DNA from 2 places in the Micromonospora inyonensis genome. Region 2 is predicted to be linked to the other one. Evidence: riboswitches for the same ligand, from Rfam matches in the RefSeq annotation. Region 2 holds a riboswitch; the other holds the start of a gene.

Region 1 (14,592 bases), on a different contig from region 2:
TTGTAGTTGACGAAGATGCCCTGGGCGGTCTCCGGGCGCAGGTAGTGCATGCCCTCGTCGCTCTCCACCGGGCCGAGGTAGGTCTTCATCAGGCCGTTGAACATCTTCGGCTCGGTGAAGGTGCCCTTGTTGCCGCAGTTGGGGCAGTTCAGCTCGGACAGGGAGGCCGGCGGCTTGCCGTGCTTGGCCTCGTACGCCTCCTCCAGGTGGTCCGCCCGGAACCGCTTGTGGCAGGACTGGCACTCGGTCAGCGGGTCCACGAAGGCGTCGAGGTGGCCGGAGGCGGCCCAGACGTCGCGGGCCAGGATCACCGCCGAGTCGAGACCGACCACGTCGTCGCGCTGCTGGACCATGGTCTTCCACCACTGCCGGCGGACGTTCTCCTTGAGTTCCACGCCGAGCGGACCGTAGTCCCACGCCGACCGGGTACCCCCGTAGATCTCACTGGAGGGGAAGACGAAGCCCCGGCGCTTGGCGAGGCTGACGACGGCGTCGATACGGTCGGCGGACATGTTTCCTCCTACGCCGGCTGGCGGTCGGCGGGGACACAGGGAGATTCCGGACAGGTTCGGGACTACGGTACGGCCACCACCGCCCCGAGCCCAGCAGGATACTCCCGGTGAGCTGTCCGCCCGCGTGGCGGGCCGGTCCCGGCGCCGCTGGTCACGGCGTACGTCGCGGTGGGCCGGTCACGTCCGCCCGTCCCGCCCCGGTCAGCTGACCCCGCAGACCTCGAGCTGACCGGTGGAGCTGCTCTGCGCCAGGGTCACCCGCTGGGTCTCCCGGCCGCCCCCGTCGAGGACCACGTCGACCGGGACGGTGAGGTCGTTCAGGTCGACACCACCGACCCGGTAGGAGGTGATGGCCGGTTCGGCGGTCACCCGCCGCTCGAACTCCGCCCGGGACTCCCGCTCCTTGAGGTCGCGGCAGAGCAGGTCGTACGCCTCGGCGTACCGGTCGTCGACGAGCGCCCGGTAGTAGTCGCCGGTGACCGCGCGGCCCTGCTCGTCCAGTGCCTGGGTGCCGGCCACCGCCAACCCGACCAGGGTCGCCGTCCCGCCGCCGCAGCAGAGCAGCAGGGCGAGCCCCCCAGCACCGAGGCCGAGCCACATCCGGACGCTGCGCCCCTCGGTGGGCGGCGCGGCGAACGGCGGGGCGACCCCGGGGCCGGCCGGTGGTGCGGGTACGCCGTTCCCCTCCGGCCCGTCGGGGAGCACGGGGTACGGCGACGGGGCGGCCGGTCCGGGTGCGGTCATACCGGAGAGGGTAGTGCCCGGGTGTCAGCGGTACGGACCAGCGGCCCGATCGCTCGTGGAGATCGTCACCGCGCCGTCCGGCCCGGCACTGGCCAGCGTCTCGTACGCCGATGGCTCGTCGACGGACTCGGCCAGCAGCGGGGTGGCGTGGACCTTGACGTCGAAGCCGCCCAGGGCCCGCCGGTACGCCCCCACCGACTCCCATTCGGTGACCAGGCACCAGTAGCGGGGGTCGTCGAGGGCGCGCAGCAGTTCCCCGCGCAGGTAACCGGGGCGGGCGGCGAGCGCGGCGAGGGCGGCGTGCGCCCGCTCGGTGAAGGTGGGGGCGACGTCTTCGTCGACCACGAACCGGTTGGTGACGAGCACCGGGCGTCCTCCTCGTAGAGTCTGTGGGATGCAGCGTACGCAGAGCCCCCTGCTGGCCCGCCTGTCCCGGGTGAATCCGACCGGGGTGTTCCTGGCCGCGCTCGCGCTGGTGCTGGTGGGCCTGCTCACGCCGGGCGTCGTCGGCGGGTTGCCGCTCCTGCTGCTGGCCGCCGCGCTGGTGGCCCTGCTGCGGCTGACCTGGCCGGTGCAGACCCCGACGACCCGGCTGATCCGGCTGCTGATGCTCACCCTGCTGGTCGGCGTCGCGCTCGCCAAGCTGCTCTGACCCACCCACAGCGCGCACCGCCCCCGCACCGCGCCCACAGCCAGCGCCGCCCCCGCACCGCACCCGCACCGCGCCCCATCGCGCCCGCCCCAGGTGGTTGCAGGGGGCCCTTCCTCATCAAAAAGCGGTAACAGGGGACCCCTCCTTCCACCGCACCCCTCCTTCCACCGCACCCGGCCTGCGGCGACTTGACGGCGCTCACATGCAAGCATGCGTTTTTGACAATCATTGTCGTTGCAGCGGAAGGTGGGGAACATGAACAGCCGTCCCACGTCGCGTGTCCTGGCCGCCGCTTCCTCCGCCCTGCTCGCTCTCGGTGCCGTCTCGGCCTGCTCCTCCGACGAGGTGGCCGGCGCCGACCCGCAGCGGGTCGACGTGGTGGCCGCGTTCTACCCCCTTCAGTTCGTCAGCGAGCGGGTCGGTGGGGACGCGGTCACCGTGGTCAACCTGGCGAAGCCCGGCGCGGAGCCGCACGACCTGGAGTTGAACCCGGGGCAGGTCGGCCAGGTCAGCGAGGCTGAGCTGGTCGTCTACCTCAAGGGCTTCCAGCCGGCCGTGGACGAGGCGGTCGAGCAGAACGGCGGGGACCGGACGTTCGACGTGACCACCGTGCAGCCGCTCCTGGACGCCGCGGCGGGCGGACACGACCACGGCCACGAGGGCGAGGAGGGCCACGAGGAGGAGAAGGAGGAGCCCGCCGGGGAGAAGGACGGCGCCAAGGACCCGCACGTCTGGCTCGACCCGACCCGGCTGGCCACCATCGCCGACAAGCTCGCCGAGCGGCTCGGCAAGGCCGACCCGGACCGCGCCGCCGACTACACCACCCGGGCGAAGACGCTCCGCACCGAGCTGGAGAAGCTGGACGCCGAGTTCACCCAGGGCCTGAAGACCTGCCAGCGGCGGGAGATCGTGGTCAGCCACACCGCCTTCGGCTACCTCACCGAGCGCTACCAGCTGGAGCAGATCGGCATCTCCGGCCTGAGCCCGGAGAACGAGCCGTCCCCGCAGCGCCTCGCGGAGGTCACCGAGGAGGCCCGCGAGCACAAGGCCACCACCATCTTCTTCGAGGAGCTGGTCAGCCCGAAGGTCGCCGAGACCATCGCCAAGGAGGTCGGGGCGAAGACCGCGGTGCTGGACCCGATCGAGGGTCTCTCCGCCGACAACACCGGTGGGGACTATTTTTCGGTGATGCGCAGCAACCTGGAGAACCTGCGGACGGCATTGGGCTGCTCGTGAGCGAACCCGTCGTGAACGTGGAGCACGGGGTGGTCGGCTACGACGGCCGACCCGTGCTCCGTGACGTCTCGCTGGCGGTCTCCGCCGGTGAGGTCGTCGCCGTGCTGGGGGCCAACGGCTCCGGCAAGTCCACCCTGATCCGCGCGGTCCTCGGCCTGGTACCGCTCAGCGCCGGGCAGGTCACCCTCTTCGGCACCCCGCTGCGCCGCTTCCGGCAGTGGCACCGCATCGGGTACGTCCCGCAGCGGCTCGGGGCCGGCAGTGGCGTACCGGCGACGGTGGCCGAGGTCGTCGCCTCCGGCCGGCTGGCCCGGCGGGGCGTCCTGCGGCCGGCCGGTCGGGCCGACCGGGCGGCGGTCGCCGAGGCGCTGCGCGCGGTGGGGCTCGCCGACCGGGCCGGTGATCCGGTGGCGACCCTTTCCGGCGGGCAGCAGCAGCGGACCCTGATCGCGCGGGCGCTGGCCGGAGCACCGGAACTGCTGGTCCTCGACGAGCCGACCGCCGGGGTCGACGCGGTCAGCCAGGAGGCCTTCGCCGAGGCGCTGCGGGGGTTCGTCGACGGCGGCGGCACGGTGGTGCTGGTCGCCCACGAGCTGGGTCCGCTGCGTCCGCTGATCAGCCGGGCGGTGGTCGTCCACCAGGGCGGCATCGCGCACGACGGCGCGGTCCCGGAGCCGGCCGGTCACCACGCGGATCCCGACCACGACCACGTGCACCCGCACGGTCCCGAGGAGCCCGCCGGGCTGTGGAGCACGCCGTGAGCCTCTTCCAGTACGACTTCATGCTCCGCGCCCTGGTCGGCGCGCTGATCATCGGTCTCGCCGCCCCGTCGCTCGGCATCTACCTGGTGCAGCGACGGCTGGCGCTGATCGGCGACGGGATCGGCCACGTGGCACTGACCGGGGTCGGGGCCGGTTTGCTGTTCAACCAGTCACCCGTGCTCATGGCGGTGGTCGCCGCCGCCCTCGGTGCGGTCGTCATCGAGCTGGTCCGGGAACGCGGCCGCACCTCCGGCGACCTGGCCCTGGCGCTGCTCTTCTACGGCGGCATCGCCGGTGGCGTGATGCTGGTCGGGCTCTCCGACGCGAGCAACGCCAACCTCAACGCGTACCTGTTCGGCGCGCTGACCACCACCTCCCGCACCGACCTGGTCACCATCGCGGTGCTCGGGGTGGCGGTGCTGGTCACCATGGTCGCGTTGCGCCCCGCCCTCTTCGCGGTCTGCCACGACGAGGAGTACGCCCGGGTCTCCGGCCTGCCGGTCCGTACGCTCAACCTGCTGCTGGCGGTGACCACGGCGGTGACCGTCACGATCGCCATGCGGGCGGTGGGCGTCCTGCTGATCAGCGCGCTGATGGTCGTCCCGGTGGCCACCGCGCAGCAGGTCACCCGGGGTTTCCGCAGCACGATGGCGATGGCGATGGCGGTCGGCCTGCTGGCCGCCGGCAGTGGGGTCTGGGTGGCGGCGGTCGCGGACACGGCCCCGGGCGCGTCCGTGGTGGTGCTCGCGATAGCCTCCTTCCTCGTCGTCGCGGTCGGCGCGGCGGTCTGGCGGACGGTGCTCCGACGGCGTACCCCGGCCGCGCCCGCCCCGACGGAGCCGCACGAGGTGGTGCTGCGCTGATCCTGATCGCCCGAGGCGTGCCGGCATTGGTTACCGTTGCAGGGTGACCAGCACCAACGGCTACGACGCGTACGAGGGCGCGGGAGACCTGCTGCGCGCCCTCTCCGCGCCGATCCGGCTGGCCATCGTCAGCGAGCTCGCCCAGGGTGAACGCTGCGTCCACGAGCTGGTGGAGAAACTCGGCGCCACGCAACCTCTGGTCTCCCAGCACCTCCGGGTGCTGCGCGGGGCCGGTGTGGTGCGGGGTTCCCGGCGTGGCCGGGAGATCGCCTACACCCTGGTCGACGAGCACGTCGCGCACATCGTGGCGGACGCGGTCAGCCACGCCGGGGAGGGGACATGAGCGACCAGAGCGAGCGGACCGTCGGGGCCGGGCCCCGCGTAGGGGTCGGTGTGAGGGAGGCGGTGGCGTGAGCGAGAGCGGTACGGCCGTGCGCAACACCCGGCAGCGTACGGCGGTCAGCGCGCTGCTCGCCGAGGTGGAGGGCTTCCACAGCGCGCAGGACCTGCACGCGATGCTCCGTGAACGGGGCGAGCGGGTCGGCCTCACCACCGTCTACCGGACGTTGCAGGGGCTGGCCGACGCGGGCGAGATCGACGTGATGCGCCCGCCGGGCGGTGAGCACCTCTACCGACGGTGCAGCGAGGGACACCACCACCACCTGGTCTGCCGCTCCTGTGGGCGCACGGTGGAGGTCGCCGGCCCGGCCGTGGAGACCTGGGCCGAGCGGGTGGCCGCCCAGCACGGCTACTCCGACGTCAGCCACACGCTGGAGATCTTCGGCACCTGCCCGTCCTGCGCCGCCGGCTGACCGCCGGGGTACGTCGTCCGCTGCGGTCCTGCGGCGGACGGCGCGGCGCCAGGCTGCCCGGTCGGCGGTGGCGGGTGCCGCGTGGCACGCTGTGCGGCGTGAGGATCTACGCCGATCGTTTTCCCACCGCCATCCGTCAACTCGTCACCGATCTGCTCGTCGTGGCCTAGGTGTACGCCGCGATCCGGGGCGCGATGTGGCTGCACGACCTGGTGCAGCGGCTCGCCGTACCCGGGAGGAAGCTGGAGTCCGCCGGTGGCGGCCTGGCCGACAACCTGGCCGACGCCGGCGGCACGATCGGCCGGGTTCCGCTGGTCGGCGACGAGTTGACCACGCCGTTCGAGCGGGCCGCCGAGGCCGCCCGGGCGGTCGCCGAGGCCGGCCGCGACCAGCAGGAACTGGTCGACCAGCTGGCCCTGGCCCTGGCCGTGGCGGTGCTGGTGTTCCCGCTCGGCCTGGTCCTGTTCGGCTGGCTGCCGCTGCGGCTGCGCTGGATGCGTCGGGCCGGCGCGGCGGCGGCCCTGCGGTCCATGCCCGCCGGCCGGGACCTGCTCGCCCTGCGGGCGCTGGCCGGGCAGCCGCTGGGGCGGCTCACCCGGATCGCGCCGGACGTGGCCGAGGCGTGGCGGCGTGGCGACCCGGCCACCGTCGACGCGCTGGCCGCGCTGGAACTGCGTGAACTCGGCCTGCGGGCGGACCGCTAAGGTCGACCGGTGCTCTACTTCCTGATCGTCATGGCCCTGCTGCTGTTCGGCTACGCCGGCTACCTGATGAGTCTCGCCCGGCGCGGGCAGAAGATGCCCTCCACCGCGTACGTGGTGCTCGGCGTGCTCAACGCGGTCATCCTGGTGGCCGTGCTGGTCTGGGCGGTCAACCGCTGACCGGGCCCCCACCGTGCCCCGCGGCAATCGGTGGGGTTCGGCGGCTGGTCCTCAGTCGCCCTGGCCCGAGGGCGGATCGTCGTCCTCGTCGTCGAGGTCGTCCTCACCCCAGTTGCGCCGCGCGAACGGCAGGATCACCCAGAAGGTCAGGAACCACAGGCCGGTGGCCGCGCTCAGGACGAAGGCGACGCCCCGGTTCAGGATGAAGTCGGTGATCAACAGCACCGCGCTGACCATCGAGACCAGCATGAAGGCGAGGCCACCGCTGGCCATCCGGTGCGCGAAGCGGACCAGCTCCGGTTTGCGTCCCTGGCGGAACAGCGCCCGGTGGAACGCCACCGGCGAGATAATCATCGCGGTGGCGGCGGCGGCGGAGAGGAGCGCGACGACGTAGACGTCCTTCTGGAAGCCGGTCGTCCGGGTGAAGCCGGCACTGAAGGGAAGGGTGAGCAGGAAGGCGAAAAGGATCTGCACCCCGGTCTGGGCGACCCGCAGCTCCTGCAACAGGTCGGCGAAGTTGCGCTGCCAACGCTGCCGTTCGGTCTCCTTGGACAAACCGCCACCTCCGCACCGGGGACTGAGAACCGGCGGTACGTCCCGCGCCGCCGGCAGCACAGCGATTGCCCCGTGCCGCGCGCCGCGAAACGCATTCACCTGTCCGCTTCCGGACCCCGACGGCAGGACCGGGACACCGTGGGACAGCGCCCGCGATCCGGACACCGGGGCCCGGATGCCGCACCGGGTCAGGTGCCGCGCCGCAGGCGGCCGGCGTACCGGGCCTCCAGTTCGGAGTTGTGCGCGTCGCCGTGCGGCACGTTGGCCGACAGGTAGACCGGGGGCGACTCCCCCGCCGCCAGCAGCCGGGCCACCACCTCCGCCACGATCTGCTGCGCCAGCAGGGCGGCGGTGATCGAGGAGACCGCGCCGACCGCGCCCCCGCCGGGCAGCGGCAGGGTCGCGTCGCCGTATGGGGCGCCGTTGTCCAGCAGCACGTCGGCGAAGTCGACGAGCCGACGCCCGCTCGGGTGGCGGGACGGCACCCGGGCCGAGTGCTCCGCCGAGACGATCGCCACCAACCCGTGCCCGTGCCGCTTGACCAGCGAGGCGAACTCGACCACCGCGCCGTTGATGCCGGAGTTCGAGGCGATCACGAACACGTCCGGCGGGCGTACCGGGGTCAACTCCCAGAGCCGGTGCGCGACCGCCGGATCGCGCTCCAGGGTGGGGTCGAGGACGTCGACCGGCGCGCCGCCGTGCAGCACCAGATCGCGCAGGGCGATCCGGTTGGTCGGGACCAGGCCGCCGGCCCGTCCGGCGATCTCCATCGCCAGCGCCTCGGAGTGCCCGGTGCCGAACGCCTGCACCACCCCGCCGGCCCGGAGCGCGTCGGTGACCAGGTCGGCCGCGCGGGCCACCGCCGCACGCTGGCCGGCGGCCACCCGGGCGATCGTCGAGGTGACGACGGCCAGGTAGCTCTCGGCACTGACCGGCGGGGTCGTCGCGTCCGGCCCGGAGGTGTCCACCGGGCCGGTCACCCCACCGCCTCCACCTGGGCCAGAACGGCCTCGGCCAGCGCGCCCGGAGCCTCGTCCGGGATCCAGTGGCTCACCCCGGTCAGTTCGACGAACCGGTACGTCCCGGTGACGTACGCCGCGCACGCCTCGGCGGCGGTCCGGCCGACCGCGGTGTCCCGGTCGCTCCACACGTAGGTGGTCGGCACCGACACCGGTCCGGTGCCCACCAACTCCCGACCGGACATCGCCCGGTACCAGTTAAGCGCTCCGGTGAGCGCGCCCGGCTCCCGCATCGGCCGCACGTACGTCTCGATCCGTTCCCGGTTCCCCACCCCGCCGAGCAGCTTGCGCAGGGCGGCACCGTGCCAGGCGAGCAGTACCTTCTCGGCCTTGCCCTCCTTGCGGAACAGCGCCATGTACGCCGACCGGGCCTTCTGCTTCCGGTCCCCGGCGATGGTCCGGGCCATCGCGGCCGGGTGCGGCACGGAGACGGCGGTGAGGGTGCGCACCCGGTCCGGGTGCCCGGCGGCCAGCGCCCACGCCACGATCGACCCCCAGTCGTGGCCGACCACGTGCGCGGTGGGCACGTCGAGCGCGTCGAGGACGGCGACCGCGTCGGCCACGCACTCGGCCAGCCGGTACGCCTGCACCTCCGTGGGCCGGGCCCCGGGCGAGTAGCCCCGCTGGTCCAGCGCGTACGTCCGCAGCCCGGCGGCGTGCAAGGCCGGCAGCAGGTCCACCCACTCGCCGCTGTGCTGGGGGAACCCGTGCAGCAGCAGCACCGGATCACCGTCGGCCGGGCCGTCGGCGTGGACGTCGAACGTCAGCCCCCGCGCATCGATCTTCATCCCCAGAGCCTACCGTGACGCGGCGCGTCGGAGCGGACACGCCGACGGCGGGCAGCCCTACTCGTACTGCTGCTTCGGGGTGGGCACCTGACGCCACGACTCGACCTCCAGGTACGGCACCTCGGCGTCGTTGACCGGATCCCGGCCGACCTTGTGGGTGTAGCGGCCGGTCACCTCCACCCAGGTGTCGTCGGCCAGGCCGGTGGGCGGGTCCCCGGTGAGGCCGAGCTTCACCGGGCGGCCGTCGGCGGCGCAGCAGGACAGGATCATGCGGGCCAGGATCGGCTGCCCGTCCGGGCCGGTGACGACGAAGCCGGTGAGCTGGACCCGACGGTCCCCGATGGACCGTCCCCGCTCGAACAACGCCCGGGAGGCGTAGTCCAGCACGGTGATCCGGGCCGGGTCCCCCTCGGGCAGCGGCGGGTAGTCGGACGTCACCCGGTCGGGCAGCACCGTCCCGGCCTGCCCGACGGCGTACGAGCCGAGGGCCGGCGGGGCGACCAGCAGCAGGCCGAGCACCGGCAGGAGGAGCAGCCACCCGACTCGCGGGCCGTGGTGGTCGTGGTCGTGGTCGTGGTCATGGCCGTGATCGTGGCCGTGGCCGTGGCCGTCCGGGTCGTCGGGCGCGGCGGGGCGCAGCTCGTACCAGAGGGTCATCGCGGCGGCGGCCACCAGCAGCAGCCCGGCGGCGACCAGGAAGGGTTGCAGCCCCGCCTTGACGTAGCGCAGGTGCAGGTCGGTGAGGCTGGCCCGCAGCACCGCACCCCCGAGCAGCAGCAGAACGACCGCCTGGGCCTGCCGGTTCACTCAGACCACCACCGTTCCGACGCCGACGGCCACCAGCACGGCCACCACGAAGGTCGTCGGGGCGAACCGGGACGCGAACCGCCGGCCGAACGCCCCGACCTGCATCGAGACGAGTTTCAGGTCCACCATCGGCCCGACCACCAGGAACACCAGCCGGGACGTCAACGAGAACTGGGACAGCGACGCGGCGACGAACGCGTCCGCCTCCGAGCAGATGGAGAGCAGGACGGCCAGCACCGCCAGGGCCAGCACCGAGAGCACCGGGTCGTCGGCCAGGGTCTGCAACCAGCGCTCCGGCACCAGCACGTTGATGCTGGCGGCGGCCATCGCACCGAGCACCAGGAACCCACCGGCGTGGACGACGTCGTGGCGTACCGCCGACCAGAACGCCGCGCCCCGGCCCAGGCCGTCCAGGTCCGGTCGGTGCGGCAGCCGGATCCAGTCGGCGCGGCCCAGCCGCAGCCAGAGCCAGCCCATGATCATGGCGACGACCAGGCTGGCCAGGCCCCGGCCGAGGACCATCTCCGGGTTGTCGGGAAAGGCGACCGCGGTGGCGGTGAGCACGATCGGGTTGATCGCCGGGGCGGCGAGCAGGAAGGCCAGCGCGGCGGCCGGGGTGACGCCCCGGCGGATCAGCGACCCGGCGATCGGCACCGACCCGCACTCGCACCCGGGCAGGACCACTCCGGCGGCACTGGCCACCGGCACGGCGAGCGCGGGATGCCGGGGCAGCGCCCGGGCCCAGAACGAACGCGGCACGAAAACCGCGATCACCGCCGAGAGCAGCACCCCGAACACCAGGAAGGGCATCGCCTGCACCATGACCGAGACGAAGACGGTGGTCCAGGTCTGGAGGCGGGGCGCGGAGATCGCGGTGCCGATCGGTTCGCGGAAGACCACCAGCAGGACCAGGAGCCCGGCCAGGACCTCCACCGAGCCGACCCGCTCGCCGAGCCACCGGCCCGGCCCGCCGCCCGGGGCGTCCCGCTCGGGCCCGCCGGGTGCCGGCTGCTCCCCCGGTACGCCGGGCGCGACGACGCCCAGCGGTGACGTCGCCGGGTCGGACCGGACGGCGTCGTCGGGCGACGCGGCGGGCCCGGGTCGACCGGGGCGCGGGGTGGCCTGGCCGGCAGAGGTCACGGTGGTCTCCGGGTCGACGGGTACGGGGAGCAGCTCACCCTAACCCGGACAGTGACGTGGCCGACTCTCTCCACGCGACGCGCCCCTGGGTTCCGGCCCGTCCCGGTGCTAGCGTCTGCGCAGACAACTTCACATCCGACAGGGGAGCGCACAGCGCTGAGAGTGCGGGCCACGGCCCGCAGACCCTCGAACCTGATCTGGGTAATGCCAGCGCAGGGAGTTCGGTCAGTCTCCAGCCGCGTCGTCGTCCGGTGCCACCGGGCGTACGACGTGCGTCTTGCCTGGTTCGCACACGGACTGGGAGCACGTATCCATGAGCAAGCTCGACAACCCCCGCTGGCGCACCATCGACATCGTGGTCGCCTCGGTGATCGCGGTCGCCTTCGGCGTCATCTTCTGGGCCTGGGGCCTGGTGTGGAGCGCCACATCCGGCGCGTTCGCCTTCTTCCCACCGGCGCAGGCCCTCATCTACGGGGTCTGGCTGATGCCGGCCGTGGTGGGTGGCCTGGTGATCCGCAAGCCCGGCGCGGCCCTGTACTGCGAGACCGTCGCGGCGGTGCTCTCCGCGCTGCTGGGCAGCCAGTGGGCCGGCACGGTCATCCCGCAGGGCATCGTCCAGGGTCTCGGCGCGGAGCTGGCCTTCGCCGCGTTCCGGTACCGCTCGTTCCGGCTGCCGACCGCACTGCTCGCCGGGGTGCTGACCGGCGTCAGCGCGGCGGTGTTCGACTTCTTCGTCTGGAACGCCAAGTACGACCTGACCAGCTACCGCATCCCGTACGCCCTGCTCACCGTGGTCAGCGCCGCGGTCGTGACGGGTGTCGGCGGGTACGCCCTGACCACCGCCCTGGCCCGCACCGGGGCCCTGGCCCACCTCCCCGCCGCCCGCGACCGCACCCTCGTCTGATCCGGTGAGTGGGGTCTCCGTACGGCTGCGGGGGTTCGGGTGGCGGCACGCGGGCCGGCGGGCCTGGGCCGTCCGGGACGTCGACCTGCGCATCGAGGCCGGCGAGCGGGTGCTGCTGCTCGGCGCGTCGGGCGCGGGCAAGAGCACCCTGCTGGCCGCGCTGGCCGGCCTGCTGCCGGAGGACTCCGGCGAGCGGGCCGGTGACATCGAGATCGACGGTCTCCCGCCGCAGGAGGCGCGGGACCGGGTGGGCATGGTCTTCCAGCATCCGGAGAGCCAGCTCGTGATGGCCCGCAGCGGCGACGACGTGGCGTTCGGGTTGGAGAACCGGGGGGTGCCGGCGGATCGGATCTGGCCCCGGGTGGACGAGGCGCTGGCCCGGGTCGGCTTCCCGTACGGCCGGGACCGGCCGACCGCCGCGCTTTCCGGTGGGGAGCAGCAGCGCCTCGCCCTGGCCGGGGCGCTCGCGTTGCGTCCCGGACTGCTGCTGCTGGACGAGCCGACCGCCAACCTCGACCCGGCCGGGGCGGCCCTGGTCCGGCGGGCGGTCGCCGACGCGGTGGACGCCCACACCACGCTGGTCCTGGTCGAACACCGGGTCGCCGAGGCGCTGCCCCTGGTCGACCGGGTGGTCGTCCTCGCCGCCGGGGGCAGTGTGCGGGCCGACGGGCCGCCCGAGCGGGTCTTCGCCGAGCACGGTGCCGCGCTCGCCGCCGACGGGGTCTGGGTGCCGGGCCACCCGGTGCCGCCGCGCCGGGCGGTCGCGCCCGCCGGGGAGGTGCTGCTCACCGCCGACCGGCTCGGCCTGCCGCCCCGGCTCGGCCCCACCGACCTGGCGGTACGCGCGGGCGAGGCGCTCGCCGTCCTCGGCCCGAACGGGGCGGGCAAGTCCACCCTCGCGCTGCTCCTCGGCGGGCTGCTCCGACCGGGGAGCGGCCGGGCGACCGCCAGCCCGGAACTGGCCGACGCCGACCGGCGCACTCCCCCGCACCGCTGGCGGGCACCCGCCCTGGCCCGGCGGATCGGCTCGGTCTTCCAGGACCCGGAACACCAGTTCGTCACCGGTACGGTCTTCGACGAGCTGGCGCTCGGGCCGCGCCGCACCGGCCGCCCGGAGGCGGCCGTCCGCGCCACCGTGGACGAGCTGCTGGACCGGTTACGGCTGGAGCGGCTGGCCAGGGCGAACCCGTACACCCTCTCCGGAGGGGAGTCGCGGCGGTTGAGCGTGGCGACGGCCCTGGCCACCGCACCCCGCCTGCTCGTCTGCGACGAGCCCACCTTCGGGCAGGACCGGCGCACCTGGTCGGAGCTGGTCGACCTGTTCGCCGGGCTGCGCGACGCCGGGCACGGCGTCGTGACGGTCACCCACGACGCGGACTTCGTCGACGCCATCGCCGACCGTCGGTTCACCCTGGAACGGGCGACCCGGAGCACGGAGGAGCGGCCGTGATCAGCCTGGAACCGGTCGCCGACCCGACCGCGCCGCTGGCCCGCCGGAACCCGGTGGCGAAACTCGCGGCGGCGCTGCTCTTCTCGTTCACCCTGGTCGCCACCCTCGACCCGGTCGCCCCGGCCATCGCCATCGCCATCGAGCTGGCCGTCCTGCCGCTGTTCGGGGTGCGGTACGGGGTGCTCGCCCAGCGGGCCTGGCCGCTGCTGCTCGGCGCGGTCGGCATCCTGGTCACCCTGGTGCTCTTCGCCGCCGAGCGGGAGGGCCGGGTGCTCGTCGAGGCCGGTCCGGTGCTGGTGACCTCGGGGGTGCTGGTCACCGCGCTCGGGCTGGTGCTGCGGACGTTCGCGGTGGCGCTCCCCGGCGTGATCGTCTTCGCCACCACCGATCCGACCGACCTGGCCGACGCGCTGATCCAGAACGCCAAGGCCCCGCCCCGGTTCGCCATCGGCGCACTGGCCGCGTTCCGGCTGGTGCCGATGCTCGGCCAGGAGTGGCAGATGATCAGCCTGGCCCGACGGGCCCGGGGCGTGGACGCCGGCCGCAACCCGCTGGCGAAGCTCCGGCTCTTCGTCTCCACCGCCTTCGGGCTGCTGGTCGGGGCGATCCGGCGGGGCACCCGGCTGGCGGTGGCGATGGACGCGCGCGGCTTCGACGCCGGCACCCCCCGTACGGTCGCCCGCCGGCAACGGTTCACCGTCGCGGACGGGCTGCTGGTGGTGGGGGCGGCCGTGCTGGCCGGCGGGGCGCTGGCGGTCAGCATCGCGCTCGGCACGTTCCGCCCCCTGGTCGGCTGACCCGACCGGTGGCCGGGGCGTGACCGCCCCGGCCACCGGGGCCGATCAGCTGCGGCGGAAGGCGTACTGGCGGCCCTGCGCGGCGGGTCGGCCGCGGTTGGCGACGAAGGCCGCGCCGCGCTGGGGCGGCCCGGCCTTCGGAGCCTGCGGCGGAGTGGATCCGGTCGAAAGACTCACCGGAGCCACCTCGATCGTGTCCAGGTCCGGCGGGGTCACGTCCCGCAGGGTCGGCTTCGGCGCGGACGGACGGGATTTCTTCGGCTTGCGCTTGGCAGGCATACGGTGCCTCCTTCGGTGAGGGACCGTCCGGCAGCGGCCGGTACGGTCGGCGAGCGGGGAACGGGAGTGCACCGGGACGGCCGACCACATGTCGCGACAGCGACGAATGGGGAACGCGCACGCCCGGCGGCACGGTCCACGGCAACGGCGGTGGACCCGGCTCGGCACAAGGGCGTCAGTAGCGCATGTCCTGGACGCTATCCCACGCTTCCCTGGCGCGCACCCGAATTACCGGAGACGATCAGCGACATGCTGATCGCGTTCTCGATTACCCCGCTCGGCGTCGGGGAGTCCGTCGGTGACCTGGTCGCCGAGGCGGTCCGGGTGGTCCGTGAGTCCGGCCTGCCGAACCGTACCGACGCCATGTTCACCACCGTCGAGGGCGAGTGGGA
Region 2 (14,592 bases):
GGCCAAGCGCTACATGGACGCCGGCAAGCTGGTCCCGGACGAGGTGACCATCAACATGGTCCGGGACCGGCTCGCCGAGCCGGACGCCGCCGAGGGTTTCCTGCTCGACGGCTTCCCGCGGACGACGCCGCAGGCAGCCGCCCTGGACAAGCTCCTCGCCGACCTCGGGACCGCGCTCGAACTGGTGCTGGAGCTGGTCGTGGACGACGACGAGGTGATCCGGCGGCTCTCCGGCCGGCGTACCTGCCGGGGCTGCGGCAAGATCTGGCACGTCGAGTTCGACGCGACCACCCGGGACGACATCTGCGACCGTTGCGGCGCGGAGCTGTTCCAGCGCGACGACGACAAGCCGGAGACCATCGCCGCGCGCCTGCGTGAGTACGCCGAGAAGACCGCACCCCTGGTCGACTACTACGGCGCCCAGGGCAAGCTGGTCGGGATCGACGCGACCGGACCGGTCGAGGACGTCACCGTCCGGGCGATCGACGCTCTGCGCTCCTACGGCGGCTGACGTCCCGCGCTCCCACGGCTGGGGGCCCTGCGGTCCTACGGCGGCTGGGGCCATGCGTCGCGCGGCGGCTAGAGTGCGGGGAGTGCGAGCGCGTCCGTCGTGCCCCCGCCTCCCCGTTGACGAAAGGTAACCGCGTCATGCGCCGTCCCCAGCTGGACATCCAGCTGAAGACCCCCGAGCAGATCGAGAAGATGCGGGCCGCCGGCCTGGTGGTGGCCGCCGCCCTCCAGCGGATGCGTGAGGCGGTGGCCCCGGGGGTCAGCACCGCCGACCTCGACGCGATCGCCGAGTCGGTGATCCGGGGCGCGGGCGCGGTTCCCTCGTTCAAGGGCTACCACGGATTCCCCGCCTCGATCTGCTCCTCGGTCAACGAGCAGGTCGTGCACGCCATCCCCTCGCCCGACCAGGTCCTGCGGGAGGGCGACCTGATCTCGATCGACTGCGGGGCCGTCCTGGACGGCTGGCACGGGGACGCAGCGATCACGGTCGGGGTCGGTGCGGCCGACCCCGCCCTGCTGCGGATGGCCGAGGTCGCGGAGGACGCCATGTGGGCCGGGATCGCCGCCGCGGCCCGGGGTGCGGCGAGCGGCAAGGGCCGGCTCACCGACATCTCCCACGCGGTGGAGACCGCGGTCCGTCGGGGCGGCCGGTACGGCATCGTCGACGGGTACGGCGGGCACGGCATCGGCACCGAGATGCACCAGGACCCGCATGTGCTCAACCACGGCCGCCCGGGGCGCGGACCGCGCCTGGTGCCGGGGATCGCGCTCGCCATCGAACCCATGATCACCATGGGTTCGCCGCGTACCGTCGAACTCGCCGACGGCTGGACGGTGGTGACCCGGGACAGGTCGGTCGCCGCGCACGTCGAGCACTCCATGGCGCTGTTGGAGGACGGTGTCTGGGTGCTCACCGCCCCGGACGGCGGCCGGGCCCGCCTGGGCGACCTGGTGACCTCCCGCCAGCCCGCCGACTCGCCCGCAGTCTGATCTCCGCCGGTCCCGCCCGACCGGGGGCGGGGTCGTCAGCGGTGTCGAAAGGTCGGCCCAGTCCGGGCTTTTCGTCCCAATTTCGAGTGACCGGGGTGGCCGGTTTGGCGTGCACCGGTCAGCCCGCGTACACTTTCAGATCGGCGCACAGCGTCCACTCCGGCATGCCCACCCTGCGCTTCGGTGGCGGTCGGAGCCGCGGCTGGCTCGAACACCCTGATGACCATCAGGCGTTCGTGTAAGACGTTGTGGGCCGTCCGGAGTAACCGACGTCAGGACAGCGGAGGACATGCCGAAAAAAGACGGAGCCATCGAGATCGAGGGTCGAGTCATCGAGCCCCTGCCGAACGCCATGTTCCGGGTGGAGCTCGCGAACGGTCACAAGGTGCTGGCTCACATCAGCGGCAAGATGCGGCAGCACTACATCCGCATCCTGCCGGAGGACCGGGTCGTCGTCGAACTCTCGCCGTACGACCTGACCCGCGGGCGCATCGTCTACCGCTACAAGTAACCACGCCTGACGACGGCCGGGTAGTCCCCGTGTCCGTCTTCGACGTCCGGCGTCGCGCTTCGTCGCGTCTCCGGGCCAGATGGGAAGTAAGGCAACCGTGAAGGTCAAGCCGAGCGTCAAGAGGATCTGCAACAAGTGCCGGGTCATCCGCCGGCACGGCCGGGTCATGGTCATCTGCTCCGACCCGCGTCACAAGCAGCGCCAGGGCTGAACCAGGGCTGACCGACCGTGGAGACGGTCGGTCCATCTGGTTCGGGCCGCGGATCCCGACACCACATCATCAGCTCGTCCCAGCCGCGAGCGGTACGCATCGCGTACTCCCACGTGGCTGACCCCCGGTCGGAGGCCGGGGCCCGTTCGGGCAACGACCGCCCCCGGTCGCGACGCGTCACGACGCGTCCGGTCGGTGACGTGGTCGGAACGGGGTGGGGCGGGCTCAGACCTCCGCCAGAACACCACAAGGGAGTACGCCCGCACATGGCACGTCTAGTCGGCGTCGACCTCCCCCGCGAAAAGCGGATGGAGATCGCGCTCACCTACATCTTCGGCGTGGGCCGCACCCGCGCCCTGGAGACGCTCGCCGCCACCGGCATCTCGCCGGACAAGCGCGCTCGGGACCTCACGGACGAGGAGCTGGTCCAGCTCCGCGACCACATCGAGGCGAACTACAAGGTAGAAGGCGACCTGCGCCGCGAGGTCGCCGCTGACATCCGCCGCAAGGTCGAGATCGGCTGCTACGCCGGCATCCGGCACCGCCGGGGTCTGCCCGTGCGCGGGCAGCGGACCAGGACCAACGCGCGGACCCGGAAGGGCCCGAAGCGGACCGTCGCCGGCAAGAAGAAGCCCGGCAAGAAGTAACTAGGAGCGCACAGACTTATGCCACCGAAGGCTCGTGCCGGAGCCGCCGTCAAGAAGGTCCGGCGCAAGGAACGCAAGAACGTCGCCCACGGGCAGGCGCACATCAAGAGCACCTTCAACAACACGATCGTGTCCATCACGGACCCGACCGGTGCGGTCATCTCCTGGGCCTCCGCCGGTCAGGTCGGCTTCAAGGGCTCGCGCAAGTCGACCCCGTTCGCCGCGCAGCTGGCCGCCGAGGCCGCCGCGCGCCGGGCGATGGAGCACGGCATGCGCAAGGTCGACGTATTCGTGAAGGGCCCCGGCTCCGGCCGGGAGACCGCGATCCGTTCGCTGCAGGCCGTCGGGCTGGAGGTCGGCCAGATCGCCGACGTCACCCCGCAGCCGCACAACGGATGCCGTCCGCCGAAGCGTCGCCGGGTCTGAGAGGTAGAGAGAGATGGCTCGTTACACCGGTGCTGACTGCCGCCGTTGCCGGCGGGAGAAGATGAAGCTGTTCCTCAAGGGCAGCAAGTGCGATGGCCCGAAGTGCCCGTTCGAGTCCCGGCCGTTCCCGCCCGGACAGCACGGCCGGGGTCGCACCAAGGAGACGGAGTACCTGCTCCAGCTCCGTGAGAAGCAGAAGGCCCGCCGCGTCTACGGCGTGCTGGAGAAGCAGTTCCGCGGTTACTACGAGGAGGCCGTGGCCAAGCAGGCCAAGACCGGTGAGGTCCTCCTGCAGATCCTCGAGTCGCGGCTGGACAACGTGGTCTACCGGGCCGGCTACGCCAAGTCCCGGGACATGGCCCGTCAGCTGGTCAAGCACGGCCACTTCACGGTGAACGGCAAGAAGGTCGACATCCCGTCGTTCCGCGTGAAGGAGCACGACATCATCGAGGTTCGGGGCAAGAGCAAGGAGCTCACCCCGTTCATCGTGGCGCAGGCCGAGGCCGGCTCGAAGACGGTGCCGGCCTGGCTCGAGGCCATCCCCAGCCAGATGAAGATCCTGGTGCACTCGCTCCCGGCCCGGCAGGTCATCGACACGCAGGTCCAGGAGCAGCTGATCGTCGAGCTCTACTCGAAGTAGTCGGAGCTCGCCTCCGGTGGTCCGCCCCTCACCGGGGCGGACCACCGGAACAGTTTGTCGTGGGCGTCATATAGCGGGCGTCCCGGAAGAGAAGAGAAGACATGCTCATCAGCCAGCGACCGACCCTCTCCGAAGAGTCGATCAACGAGACCCGGTCCCGGTTCACCATCGAGCCGCTGGAGCCCGGCTTCGGTTACACCCTGGGCAACTCGCTGCGGCGTACGCTGCTGTCGTCCATCCCGGGTGCGGCGGTGACCTCGATCAAGATCGACGGCGTGCTGCACGAGTTCACCACGATCCCCGGTGTCAAGGAGGACGTGGTCGAGCTCGTCATGAACATCAAGGAGCTCTGCGTCAGCTCCGAGCACGACGAGCCGGTCAGCATGTACCTGCGCAAGCAGGGTCCGGGCGACGTGACCGCGGGTGACATCCAGCCCCCGGCCGGCGTCTCGGTGCACAACCCGGACCTGAAGCTCGCCACCCTCAACGGCAAGGGCCGGCTCGACATGGAGCTGACCGTCGAGCGGGGTCGCGGCTACGTCACCGCGGCGCAGAACAAGCAGGCCGGCGCGGAGATCGGCCGGATCCCGGTCGACTCGATCTACTCGCCGGTCCTGAAGGTCACCTACCGCGTCGAGGCGACCCGGGTCGAGCAGCGGACCGACTTCGACCGGCTGATCATCGACGTCGAGACCAAGCCGTCGATGGGGCCGCGTACCGCGCTGGCCTCCGCCGGTTCGACGCTGGTGGAGCTCTTCGGCCTGGCTCGGGAGCTGGACGAGACCGCCGAGGGCATCGACATCGGGCCGTCCCCGCAGGACGCCCAGCTCGCGGCGGACCTGGCCCTGCCGATCGAGGAGCTGGACCTCACCGTCCGCTCCTACAACTGCCTCAAGCGCGAGGGCATCAACACCGTTGGTGAGCTGATCGGGCGCACCGAGGCCGACCTTCTCGACATCCGCAATTTCGGTCAGAAGTCGATCGACGAGGTCAAGATGAAGCTCGCCGGGATGGGGCTGGGCCTGAAGGACTCCGCGCCCAACTTCGACCCGGCGCACGTCGTGGACACCTTCGGCGAGGCTGACTACGACACCGACGACTACCGCGAGACCGAGCAGCTGTAACCGCGGCTGAGCATCTAAACGAGGAGCACCAACCATGCCCACGCCCACCAAGGGCCCCCGCCTCGGCGGCAGCCCCGCGCACGAGCGGCTGATGCTGGCCAACCTGGCCACCGCGCTGTTCCAGCACGGCAAGATCCAGACCACCGAGACGAAGGCCCGGCGGCTGCGCCCGCTGGCCGAGCAGCTCATCACCAAGGCCAAGCGCGGTGACCTGGCCTCGCGGCGGCGGGTGCTGGGTGTCGTCAAGGACAAGGACGTGGTCTACGCCCTGTTCGACCAGATCGCGCCCCGGTACGCCAACCGGAACGGTGGCTACACCCGGATCGTGAAGACCGGTCCGCGCAAGGGTGACGCCGCGCCGATGGCGATCATCGAGCTGGTCGAGGAGCTTCAGGTCGCCGAGGCCAAGGCGAACCGGAAGACCGCCGCCCGCAAGGCCGCGCAGCAGGACAAGGTCGAGGCGCTCGCCCCGGCCGAGGAGGCCCCGCAGGGCAAGGACGCCGACCAGGACGCCGAGCCGCCGGTGTCGGCTTCCGGGGACACCGCAGCCGCCCGTGAGGACAGCGACGAGGCCGGCGAGAACGACAAGGCCTGAGCATGAGGCCACCATCGGGCCCGGCACCCTTCGGGGTGCCGGGCCCGATGCATGACGCGGAGGTACGAGTGGAGGAGCGGATCCGGCTCCGGCTGGACGTCGCGTACGACGGCACCGGTTTTTCCGGGTGGGCCGCACAGCCGGAGCGGCGGACGGTGGCCGGGGTGCTCGCCGCGACCCTGGACCTGGTCCTCGGCGCGGGCACCGCGACCGGACTGACCGTGGCCGGTCGGACCGACGCCGGGGTGCACGCCTCCGGGCAGGTCTGTCACCTCGACCTGCCCGGCGATGTCTGGCGGGCGCACCAGGGTGCGCTGCTGCGCCGGCTGGCCCGGCTGCTCCCGCCGGACGTGCGGGTCCGGGCGCTGACCGAGGTGCCGGCCGACTTCGACGCCCGGTTCTCGGCCACCTTCCGCCGCTACGAGTACCGGGTGACCGACGCCCCGTGGGGTGCGGAGCCGCTGCGCCGGCACGAGGTGCTGGCCTGGCCGCGCCCGCTGGACCCGGCCGCGTTGAACGCCGCCGCGGCCGGGCTGGTGGGGGAGCACGACTTCGCCGCGTACTGCAAGCGCAAGGAGAACGCCACCACGCTGCGCGAGGTGACCCGGCTGGACTGGCGGCGGGAGCCGGACGGGCTGCTGGTCGCCACCGTGCAGGCGGACGCGTTCTGCCAGGCGATGGTGCGCAGCCTGGTCGGGGCGATGCTGGTCGCCGGAGACGGCCGACGACCGGTCGACTGGCCGGCGAGCCTGCTCACCCGGCGGGAACGGTCGAGCGAGGTGACCGTGGCGCCCGCGCACGGGCTGACCCTGGTCGCGGTCGGCTACCCCGTCGACCCGACAGAGTACGCCCGCCGCGCGGATCTCACCCGTCGCCTGCGGGTGCCGAGCACGTCCTGACCGAGGTCCACGTGCCGTTCGATCCGGCAGGCTGGCCCGACGCCCGACGCCCGACGCCCGACGCCCGACGCCCGACGCCCGACGCCCGACGCCCGACGCCCGACGCCCGACGCCCGGCCGCGGCGACCTCGACCGGGCCGGGCGTCTCCGGGGCCGGCTCAGTCGTCGTCGGAGCCGGACGGGTCCGTCCGGAGGGTCCCGGTCGAGTTCGGGTCCGGCTGGACGAGGTCGCCGTCGGTCCGGCGCTCCAGCACCGTCCGGTCGAGGTGGAGCTGGACCATCTCGTTGAGCACCTGCTTCGCCTTCGGGTCGTTCGTGTCGATCGGCTGGCCGTCGGCCCGGACCACGAGGCAGTAGGCGATGTAGTGGCCGCGTACCTGCCAGGCCACCCGGGCCGCCGCGGTGGTCAGCGCCTTGGTCTCGTCGCCGGCCTCCAGGGCCAGGAACCGGCCCTGCTGGTGCTGGAGGATCTGCCGGATCCGCTCCCGGGCCCGCTCGGCGCTGGCCAGGTCGGTGAGGTTGAGCAAGCCGGCGGTGGCCAGGTGCCCGCCGTCCGGTGCTCGTACCGTGCCCCGGACGACCTGGTTGCAGCCGAGCCGGACCAGTAGGTCGGCGATGTCGTCGGTGGCCGCCACCGCGCAGCTCGCGCTGGAGTGGGTCTTGAGAACCTGGTACGCCGGTTGCCCGTCGGCGAGGACCAGCTGGCGACCCGGGAAGACCTCCCTCGCGGTCAGCGGCAGCGGGTCGGTGTCGCGGGAGTCCAGGTCGGTCCGGACCGGCCCGTCGGTGTGCACCGCGCCGGGCGGGGCGGACGGAGGACTCTGCGGATTGGGTGACGACTCCCGTTCCAGCAGCACGGCAGCGGTGCCGAGGCCGCAGATGGCCAGCAGCACCAGGACCGCCGCACCGCCCACCACCATCTGCCAGAGCCGGCCACCCATCGGGGCCACGCGTGCGGTCGGGTACCCCACGGCGGGCGCGGGGTCCGTCGGGTACCCCACGGCGGGCGCGGGGTCCGTCGGGTACCCCACGGCGGGCGCGGGGTCCGTCGGGTACCCCACGGCGGGCGCGGGGTCCGTCGGGTACCCCACGGCGGGCGCGGGGTCCGGCTGCGGTGCGGCCGCCGGCTCGGCGGGCTGCGTCCGGGTCGGGGTGGCGGCTGCCGGGGCGCTCTCCTCGGGTACCGGCGTGGCCGGGGGTGGCGCCGGGACGACGGCCCGGGCCTGCGCGGTGGCTGCCCGGGGGGCCGGGGGCAGGTCCGGCGTCGGGAAGCGGGAGGGCGAGGGGCCGGCGGGGGCGCGTCGCGCGCCGGCCGCCGACGAGTCGGCTCCGGGTTGCGGAAGCCCGTGCAGTGCGTCCTCATCGGACTCGTACCGGTACACCATGTGCCATAGATTAAGGGCATTACTCCTTTCAGGGGGTAAAACGGGAAATTGCTCCCACGGATGTCCCGTGCCGGACCGCCGACCGCCGTGCCGGTGCCGCCACCCCGGTACGCGAGAATGCGGACGTGACCGGCGACCACTACTTCAGCTCCCGTCCCGCGAGCCTGCCCCAGCCGCGGCAGGTCGAGTTCTCCGTCGCCGGGCGCGACTACACCCTGGACTCCGCCGGCGGGGTCTTCTCCGCCGACCGCCTCGACGCGGGCACCGCCGTTCTGCTCCGCAAGGCCGAGCTGCCCGCGCCGGAGACCGCCGGGGCGCTGCTCGACCTGGGCTGCGGATTCGGAGCGATCGCCTGCGTCCTCGCCACGCACGCCCCGGCGGCGACGGTCTGGGCGGTCGACGTCAACGAACGCGCCCGCGAACTCACCGCCGGCAACGCCGTCCGGGTCGGGGCTGCCGGCCGGGTGCGGGTGGCCGACCCGGACGACGTGCCCGACGGGGTCACCTTCACCCAGCTCTGGTCCAACCCGCCGATCCGGATCGGCAAGGAGGGGCTCCACACCCTGCTGCGCCGCTGGCTGCCCCGCCTCACCCCGGACGGGGTCGCCTGGCTGGTGGTCGCCCGGCACCTCGGCGGTGACTCGCTGCACGGCTGGCTCGCCGACCAGGGCTGGCAGGTCGTCCGGCACGCGAGCCAGAAGGGCTACCGGGTGCTCCGCGTCACCCGGTAAATGGATGTCCCCGGCCCGCGCCGCTCGGGCAGGATGCCCGGGTGGGATACGTGGACGTGGCCGGGGTGGCGCACACCCTGCCGGACGGTCGGGAGCTCTTCGCCGACGTGTCGTTCCGGGTCGGCGAGGGGGCCAAGGTCGCCCTGGTCGGACCGAACGGTGCGGGCAAGACGACCCTGCTGCGGATGGTCGCCGGTGACCTGCCGGTCGCCGTGGGCGGCGTCGCCCGCTCCGGAGGACTCGGCGTCATGCGGCAGTTCATCGGCATGATCGGCGACGACTCCACTCTCGCCGACCTGGCGCTCGGCCTGGCCCCGCCCGCGCTGCGCGACGCCGGGCGCCGGCTGGTCGAGACCGAGGCGGCGATGCGGGCCGCCGAGGTACGCGGAAAGTACAGCACCGCCGCCGGCAAGGCGCAGCTCGCGTACGCGGACGCGCTGGCCGCCTGGGGCGAGGCCGGTGGGTACGACGCCGAGGTGCTCTTCGACACCGTCGCGACCATCGTGCTCGACCTGCCCTGGGAGACCGCCCGGGACCGTCCGGTCCGGACGCTCTCCGGCGGCCAGCAGAAACGCTTCGCCCTGGAACTGCTGCTGCGCGGCCCCGACGAGGTGCTCCTGCTCGACGAGCCGGACAACTTCCTCGACGTGCCCGGTAAACGCTGGCTGGAGGCGCGGCTGCGCGAGTCCACCAAGTCGGTGCTGTACGTCTCGCACGACCGGGAACTGCTCGCCCAGACCGCCGACCGGGTGGTCGCGGTGGAGGGCGGCAGCGCCTGGGTGCATCCGGGCGGCTTCGCGACCTGGTACGACGCCCGGGTGGCCCGGCACGCCCGACTCGACGAGCAGCGCCGCCGGTGGGACGAGGAACACCAGAAGCTGCGCGAGCTGATGCTGATGTACAAGCAGAAGGCCGCGTACAACGACGGGCTGGCCTCCCGTTACCAGGCCGCGCAGACCCGGTTGCGCAAGTTCGAGGAGGCCGGGCCGCCGCCCGTACCCCCGAAGGACCAGGACATCCGGATGCGCCTGACCGGCGGACGGACCGGCAAGCGCGCGGTGATCTGCGAGTCTCTGGAGCTGGACGGCCTGACCTACCCCTTCGACCTGGAGATCTGGTACGGCGACCGGGTCGCGGTGCTCGGCGCGAACGGCACCGGCAAGTCGCATTTCCTGCGGCTGCTGGCCCGGGGCGGCACCGACCCGGACCCGGCGAACGGCCCGGTGGACGGGGCGGCCGCCCTCGCCCCGGTCGCCCACGACGGGAGGGTGCGCCTCGGTGCCCGGGTCCGGCCGGGGCACTTCTCCCAGACCCACGACCGACCGGAGCTGATGGCGAAGACCCTCGTCGAGATCCTTTGGCGGGGCGACGAGCACCGGGCCGGCATGGACCGGCACACCGCGATGGCCGCGCTCGGCCGCTACGAGCTGGCCGGCCAGGGCGACCAGCGCTTCGGCACGCTGTCCGGTGGACAGCAGGCGCGGTTCCTGGTGCTGCTGCTGGAGCTGTCCGGAGCGACCCTGCTGCTGCTCGACGAGCCCACCGACAACCTCGACCTGGCCAGCGCGGAGGCGCTGGAGGAGGGGCTGAAGGCGTTCGCCGGCACGGTGGTCGCGGTCACCCACGATCGCTGGTTCACCCGTTCCTTCGACCGCTTCGTCCTCTTCGCGGGCGACGGCGAGGTCCGCGAGACCCCCGAACCGGTCTGGGACGTCGGCTGAGGTGGTAGCAGGTTGAGGTGGTAGCAGGTTGAGGTGGTAGCAGGGGCCCCTTGTTACCGCTTTTTGAGTAGCAGGGGACCCCTGCAACCACCGCGGCATAGAGTTGATCTCGTGACTGAGATGACCTTCCGCCGACTGGGCGACTCGGGGCTCGTGGTATCCGTGGTCGGTGTCGGCTGCAACAACTTCGGCCGCAAACTCGACCTGGCCGGGACCCGGGCGGTGGTGGAGGCCGCTCTGGACGCCGGCATCAACTTCTTCGACACGGCCGACATCTACGGGCAGCCGCAGGGTGGCTCCGAGGAACTGCTCGGTGCGGCCCTGCGTGGACGGCGCGACGACGTGGTGGTGGCCACCAAGTTCGGCATGGACATGCACGGCATGAACGGCCCGGACCACGGCGCGCGTGGCGCCCGCCGGTACGTCGCCCGGGCGGTGGAGGCGTCGCTGCGGCGGCTCGGCACCGACCATATCGACCTCTACCAGCTGCACGAGCCGGACCCGGGCACGCCGATCGAGGAGACCCTCGCCGCCCTGGACGATCTGGTCCGCGCGGGCAAGGTGCGTTACCTGGGCAACTCCAACTTCAGTGGCTGGCAGATCGCCGACGCCGACTGGATCGCCCGGACCGCCGGCACGACCCGGTTCGTCAGCGCCCAGAACCACTACAGCCTGTTGGAACGCGCGGTGGAGACCGAGGTGGTGCCGGCGTGTGAGCGCTTCGGACTCGGGCTGCTGCCGTTCTTCCCGCTCGCCGACGGCCTGCTCACCGGCAAGTACCGGCGCGGGGAGCAGCCTCCGGCGGGCAGCCGGCTCGCCGGTGCGGGCCGGTACGCGCAGCGGTTCGCCACCGCCGACTGGGACACCATCGAGGCCATCGGGTCGTACGCCGACCAGCGAGGGCTCACCATGCTCCAGGTGGCCATCGGTGGATTGGCCGCCCAGCCGGCGGTCACCTCGGTGATCGCCGGGGCCACCACGCCGGAGCAGGTACGGGCCAACGCCGCAGCCGGTGCCTGGCAACCGGACGACGACGACCTGGCCGCCCTGCGCGCGCTTCTCTGACCACCGGCCTCTCTGACCACTGGCGGATTCGTCCGCCGCCGGGAGCCCGGCCTCTGCGCCACCGGGCTTCCGGCGGTCGGCTCAGACCAGACCGTTGATCCGGTTCGCGGAACGTCCCCGCAGCGCGGCGGCCACCATCCGGGCTGTCCGGGTGGGGTGGCGGAGCACGTCGTCGGAGGTGCAGCGGACCAACCGCCAGCCCGCCGCGCGGAATGCGTGGAACCGGGTCGCCTGCCGGCGGAGCAGCGTCGGGTCCCGGGGCGGGCCGGGTTCGTACTCGACCGCCACCCGGCGGGCGGGGTAGGCGAGGTCGACCCGGCCGACGTACTGGCCCCCGGCATCGCGCACCTCGTGCCGGACGGCTGGCGTGGGCAACCCGGCGTCGAGCAGGAGCAGGCGTAGCCGGGTCTCCATCGGTGACCCGGCAGACGGATCGACCAGGGCGAGCACCTCCCGCAGCAGGGGCAGCCCGGGCCAGCCGGCGCGACCGGCCGCGTACCCGCGCAGTGCGGGCAGGTCCACCACGCGGTGGTGCAGCAGCGCGTCGAGGGCGACCACCGCGTCGGTGCGTGGCGGCCGGCGACCGAGGTCGAAGGCCGTGCGGAGCGCGGTGGTGACCGGTAGCCCGGTGTGGACGGTCAGGTCGGCTTCCGACAGGACCGATCGGGTGACGGCCACCCGGGTGTGCGGGCGCATCCGGGCCGCGCGGGGCAGCACGACGGTGACCGGCGCGTTCGGCGGCAGGAGCCCGGCGCCCCGCAGGTACGCCGCGCTCAGTCCGGCGATCGCGGCGCCGGTGGGAAGCACCAGCGCCACGGCCTCGCACCACATGCGATGGTCCTCGGGTCGGTGGGCCGCCCGGTGCACGTAGACGTCGGGCAGTATTCGCTGCCAGGCACGCCCGCGCAGCATCGTCCAGGTGAGGAGGCCGTGGGCCACGGCGGTGCTGCCGCGGAAGGGCCGGGACTCGAGACCGGGCGGGACCTGGGGTGAGCGCGGCATCAGGACAGCATGCCGTGACCGGACGGTCACGCGCTGCCCCCGATCGTCGATTGTGAGATTTTCTCCACTGGCGTAGTCGCTGTCGAAACCTCACGACTTGCGGAAAACGGACACACCACCCTTGGCGGATCCCCCGATCCGTCGTACGGTGTGCCACGCAAGTAACCCACGGGAGCCCGGTGGACCGGGCTGAGAGGGGGGCTGGGAGCCCCCGACCGTCGAACCTGATCCGGGTAATGCCGGCGCAGGGAGGAGAGTTGCCGTGCCGTCTCTGGGACGACTGCATCTTGTCACCGACACCCGCCCCGGGCGCGATCCGCTCACCGTGGTCCGGGCCGCCCTCGGCGTCGCCGGCCCCGAGCTGGTGGTGCAGGTCCGGGTCGAGGACTCCGCCACCGACCGTGAGGCGTACGACCTGACCGGCCGGATCCTCGAACTGTGCGCGCCGGTCGGCGCGACGTGCCTGGTCAACGACCGGTTGCACGTGGCGCTCGCGGCCGGCGCGGCGGGCGGACATGTCGGCGCGGACGATCTGCCGGTCGCCGCCGCCCGCCGGGTGCTCGGCCCGGATGCGGTGCTCGGCGCGACCGCCCGGGAGCCGCTCGCCGCCGCGCGGGCGGTCGCCGCGGGGGCGGGCTACCTGGGCGTCGGCCCGTGCCATGCGACCACCACGAAGGACGGGCTACCGGCACCGATCGGTCCGGACGGGGTACGCGCGGTGGTCGACGCGGTGCCGGTGCCGGTGATCGCCATCGGCGGGGTGACCGCGGCGACGGTGCCGGCGCTGCGCGCCGCCGGGGCGTACGGGGTGGCGGTGGTCGGGGCGCTCTCCGGCGTCGCCGATCCGGCCCGCGCGACCGCCGGGCTGCTCGGAGCCCTCGGGTGGTAGCAGGGGGCCCTTCCTCATCAAAAAGCGGTAACAGGGGTCCCCTCCTTGCACCGGATGTGGTGGTGGTGGGGGGTGGGGTCGTCGGATGGGCGGTGGCCTGGCGGTGTGCCGCGCGGGGCCTGTCGGTGACCGTGCGCGACCCGGCACCCGGCTCGGGAGCCTCCACCGTGGCCGCCGGGATGCTCGCCCCGGTCGCCGAGGCGTACTTCGGGGAGACCGCGCTGACCGGGCTGCTCGTCGCGTCCGCTGCCCGCTGGCCCGCGTTCGCCGCCGAGCTGACCACCGCCAGCGGCGTCGACCTCGGGTACCGCACCGAGGGCACCCTGGTCGTCGGGCTCACCGGCGACGACCTGGCCGAGGCGGGGCGGCTCTGGGCGTACCAGCGGGAGTTGGGCCTGCCGATCACCCCGCTGCGCCCCAGCGCGCTGCGGGACCGGGAGCCGGCGCTCGCACCCCGGGTGCGCGGCGGCGCGTTCGCCCCCGGCGACCACCAGGTCGACCCCCGGCGTCTGCTGGTGGCGTTGCGCACCGCCGCCGAGCGGGCCGGCGCGGTGCTGGTCGCCGCCCCGGTCGGGCGGGTCGACGAGCTGGCCGCGTCGGCCGTCGTGGTGGCCGCCGGCTGCGGCACCGCCGCGCTGACCGGCCTGCCGGTTCGGCCGGTGAAGGGGCAGATCCTCCGGCTCCGCGCGCCCGGCGGCGGCCCGCCGGGCTTCCGGCACGTCGTCCGGGGGTACGCCGACGGCGAGCCGGTCTACGTCGTGCCCCGCGCCGACGGGGAGGTGGTGGTCGGGGCGACCGTCGAGGAGCGGACCGACCCGGCGGTCACCGCCGGGGCGGTGCTGCGACTGCTCCGCGCCGCCGTCGACCTCCTGCCCGAGCTGGCCGAGTACGACCTCGTCGAGACGGCTGTCGGGTTCCGCCCCGGCACCCCGGACAACGCGCCGGTCATCGGCGCGCTCCCCGACCGACCGGGAGTGCTCGTCGCGGCGGGCCACCACCGGCACGGCATCGTGCTCACCCCGGTCACCGCCGATCTGGTCGCCGACCTGGTCGCCACCGGCACTCCCGACGCGATGCTCGCCCCCTTCACTCCGGGCCGGTTCGGCCCGGTCACCCGGGCGGCGACCGGTGGGTGACCCACCACGGCAGACGAGTACGTGAACCCGACGAAAGGACGACAGGTGGAACTGACGGTCAACGGCGTCGGGCGGAGTCTGCCCGACGCGGCCACGGTGGCGGACCTGGT

What was found. Region 2 has a riboswitch for thiamine pyrophosphate ahead of GA0074694_RS02560 (thiamine phosphate synthase). Riboswitches for the same ligand answer to the same signal wherever they lie in the genome.
Region 1: linked by a shared signal. The riboswitch ahead of GA0074694_RS16235 (ECF transporter S component) and the one ahead of GA0074694_RS02560 (thiamine phosphate synthase) in region 2 are both predicted to bind thiamine pyrophosphate.

What each region holds. Positions count from the first base shown of each region.
Region 1 covers NZ_FMHU01000002.1:246,314-260,905, reverse strand. Annotated here, with positions in the region: gene GA0074694_RS16310 (glycine--tRNA ligase) at 1-512, opposite strand, end outside; gene GA0074694_RS16305 (hypothetical protein) at 714-1,256, opposite strand; gene GA0074694_RS16300 (antibiotic biosynthesis monooxygenase family protein) at 1,281-1,622, opposite strand; gene GA0074694_RS16295 (DUF6703 family protein) at 1,651-1,908, shown strand; gene GA0074694_RS16290 (metal ABC transporter substrate-binding protein) at 2,164-3,144, shown strand; gene GA0074694_RS16285 (metal ABC transporter ATP-binding protein) at 3,141-3,905, shown strand; gene GA0074694_RS16280 (metal ABC transporter permease) at 3,902-4,768, shown strand; gene GA0074694_RS16275 (ArsR/SmtB family transcription factor) at 4,812-5,111, shown strand; gene GA0074694_RS16270 (Fur family transcriptional regulator) at 5,179-5,580, shown strand; gene GA0074694_RS16265 (hypothetical protein) at 5,751-6,284, shown strand; gene GA0074694_RS31695 (hypothetical protein) at 6,294-6,461, shown strand; gene GA0074694_RS16260 (DUF6328 family protein) at 6,513-7,016, opposite strand; gene GA0074694_RS16255 (sugar isomerase domain-containing protein) at 7,205-7,996, opposite strand; gene GA0074694_RS16250 (alpha/beta fold hydrolase) at 7,993-8,823, opposite strand; gene GA0074694_RS16245 (TIGR03943 family putative permease subunit) at 8,881-9,630, opposite strand; gene GA0074694_RS16240 (permease) at 9,631-10,563, opposite strand; TPP riboswitch at 10,901-11,006, shown strand; gene GA0074694_RS16235 (ECF transporter S component) at 11,084-11,674, shown strand; gene GA0074694_RS16230 (ABC transporter ATP-binding protein) at 11,679-13,124, shown strand; gene GA0074694_RS16225 (energy-coupling factor transporter transmembrane component T family protein) at 13,121-13,921, shown strand; gene GA0074694_RS16220 (hypothetical protein) at 13,967-14,200, opposite strand; gene GA0074694_RS16215 (MTH1187 family thiamine-binding protein) at 14,450-14,592, shown strand, end outside.
Region 2 covers NZ_FMHU01000001.1:618,096-632,687, reverse strand. Annotated here, with positions in the region: gene GA0074694_RS02635 (adenylate kinase) at 1-511, shown strand, start outside; gene map (type I methionyl aminopeptidase) at 649-1,500, shown strand; gene infA (translation initiation factor IF-1) at 1,790-2,011, shown strand; gene rpmJ (50S ribosomal protein L36) at 2,109-2,222, shown strand; gene rpsM (30S ribosomal protein S13) at 2,489-2,869, shown strand; gene rpsK (30S ribosomal protein S11) at 2,888-3,295, shown strand; gene rpsD (30S ribosomal protein S4) at 3,309-3,935, shown strand; gene GA0074694_RS02600 (DNA-directed RNA polymerase subunit alpha) at 4,037-5,059, shown strand; gene rplQ (50S ribosomal protein L17) at 5,094-5,654, shown strand; gene truA (tRNA pseudouridine(38-40) synthase TruA) at 5,723-6,553, shown strand; gene GA0074694_RS02585 (hypothetical protein) at 6,712-7,938, opposite strand; gene GA0074694_RS02580 (class I SAM-dependent methyltransferase) at 8,064-8,669, shown strand; gene GA0074694_RS02575 (ABC-F family ATP-binding cassette domain-containing protein) at 8,711-10,390, shown strand; gene GA0074694_RS02570 (aldo/keto reductase) at 10,511-11,455, shown strand; gene GA0074694_RS02565 (hypothetical protein) at 11,537-12,457, opposite strand; TPP riboswitch at 12,616-12,725, shown strand; gene GA0074694_RS02560 (thiamine phosphate synthase) at 12,720-13,346, shown strand; gene thiO (glycine oxidase ThiO) at 13,340-14,482, shown strand; gene thiS (sulfur carrier protein ThiS) at 14,528-14,592, shown strand, end outside.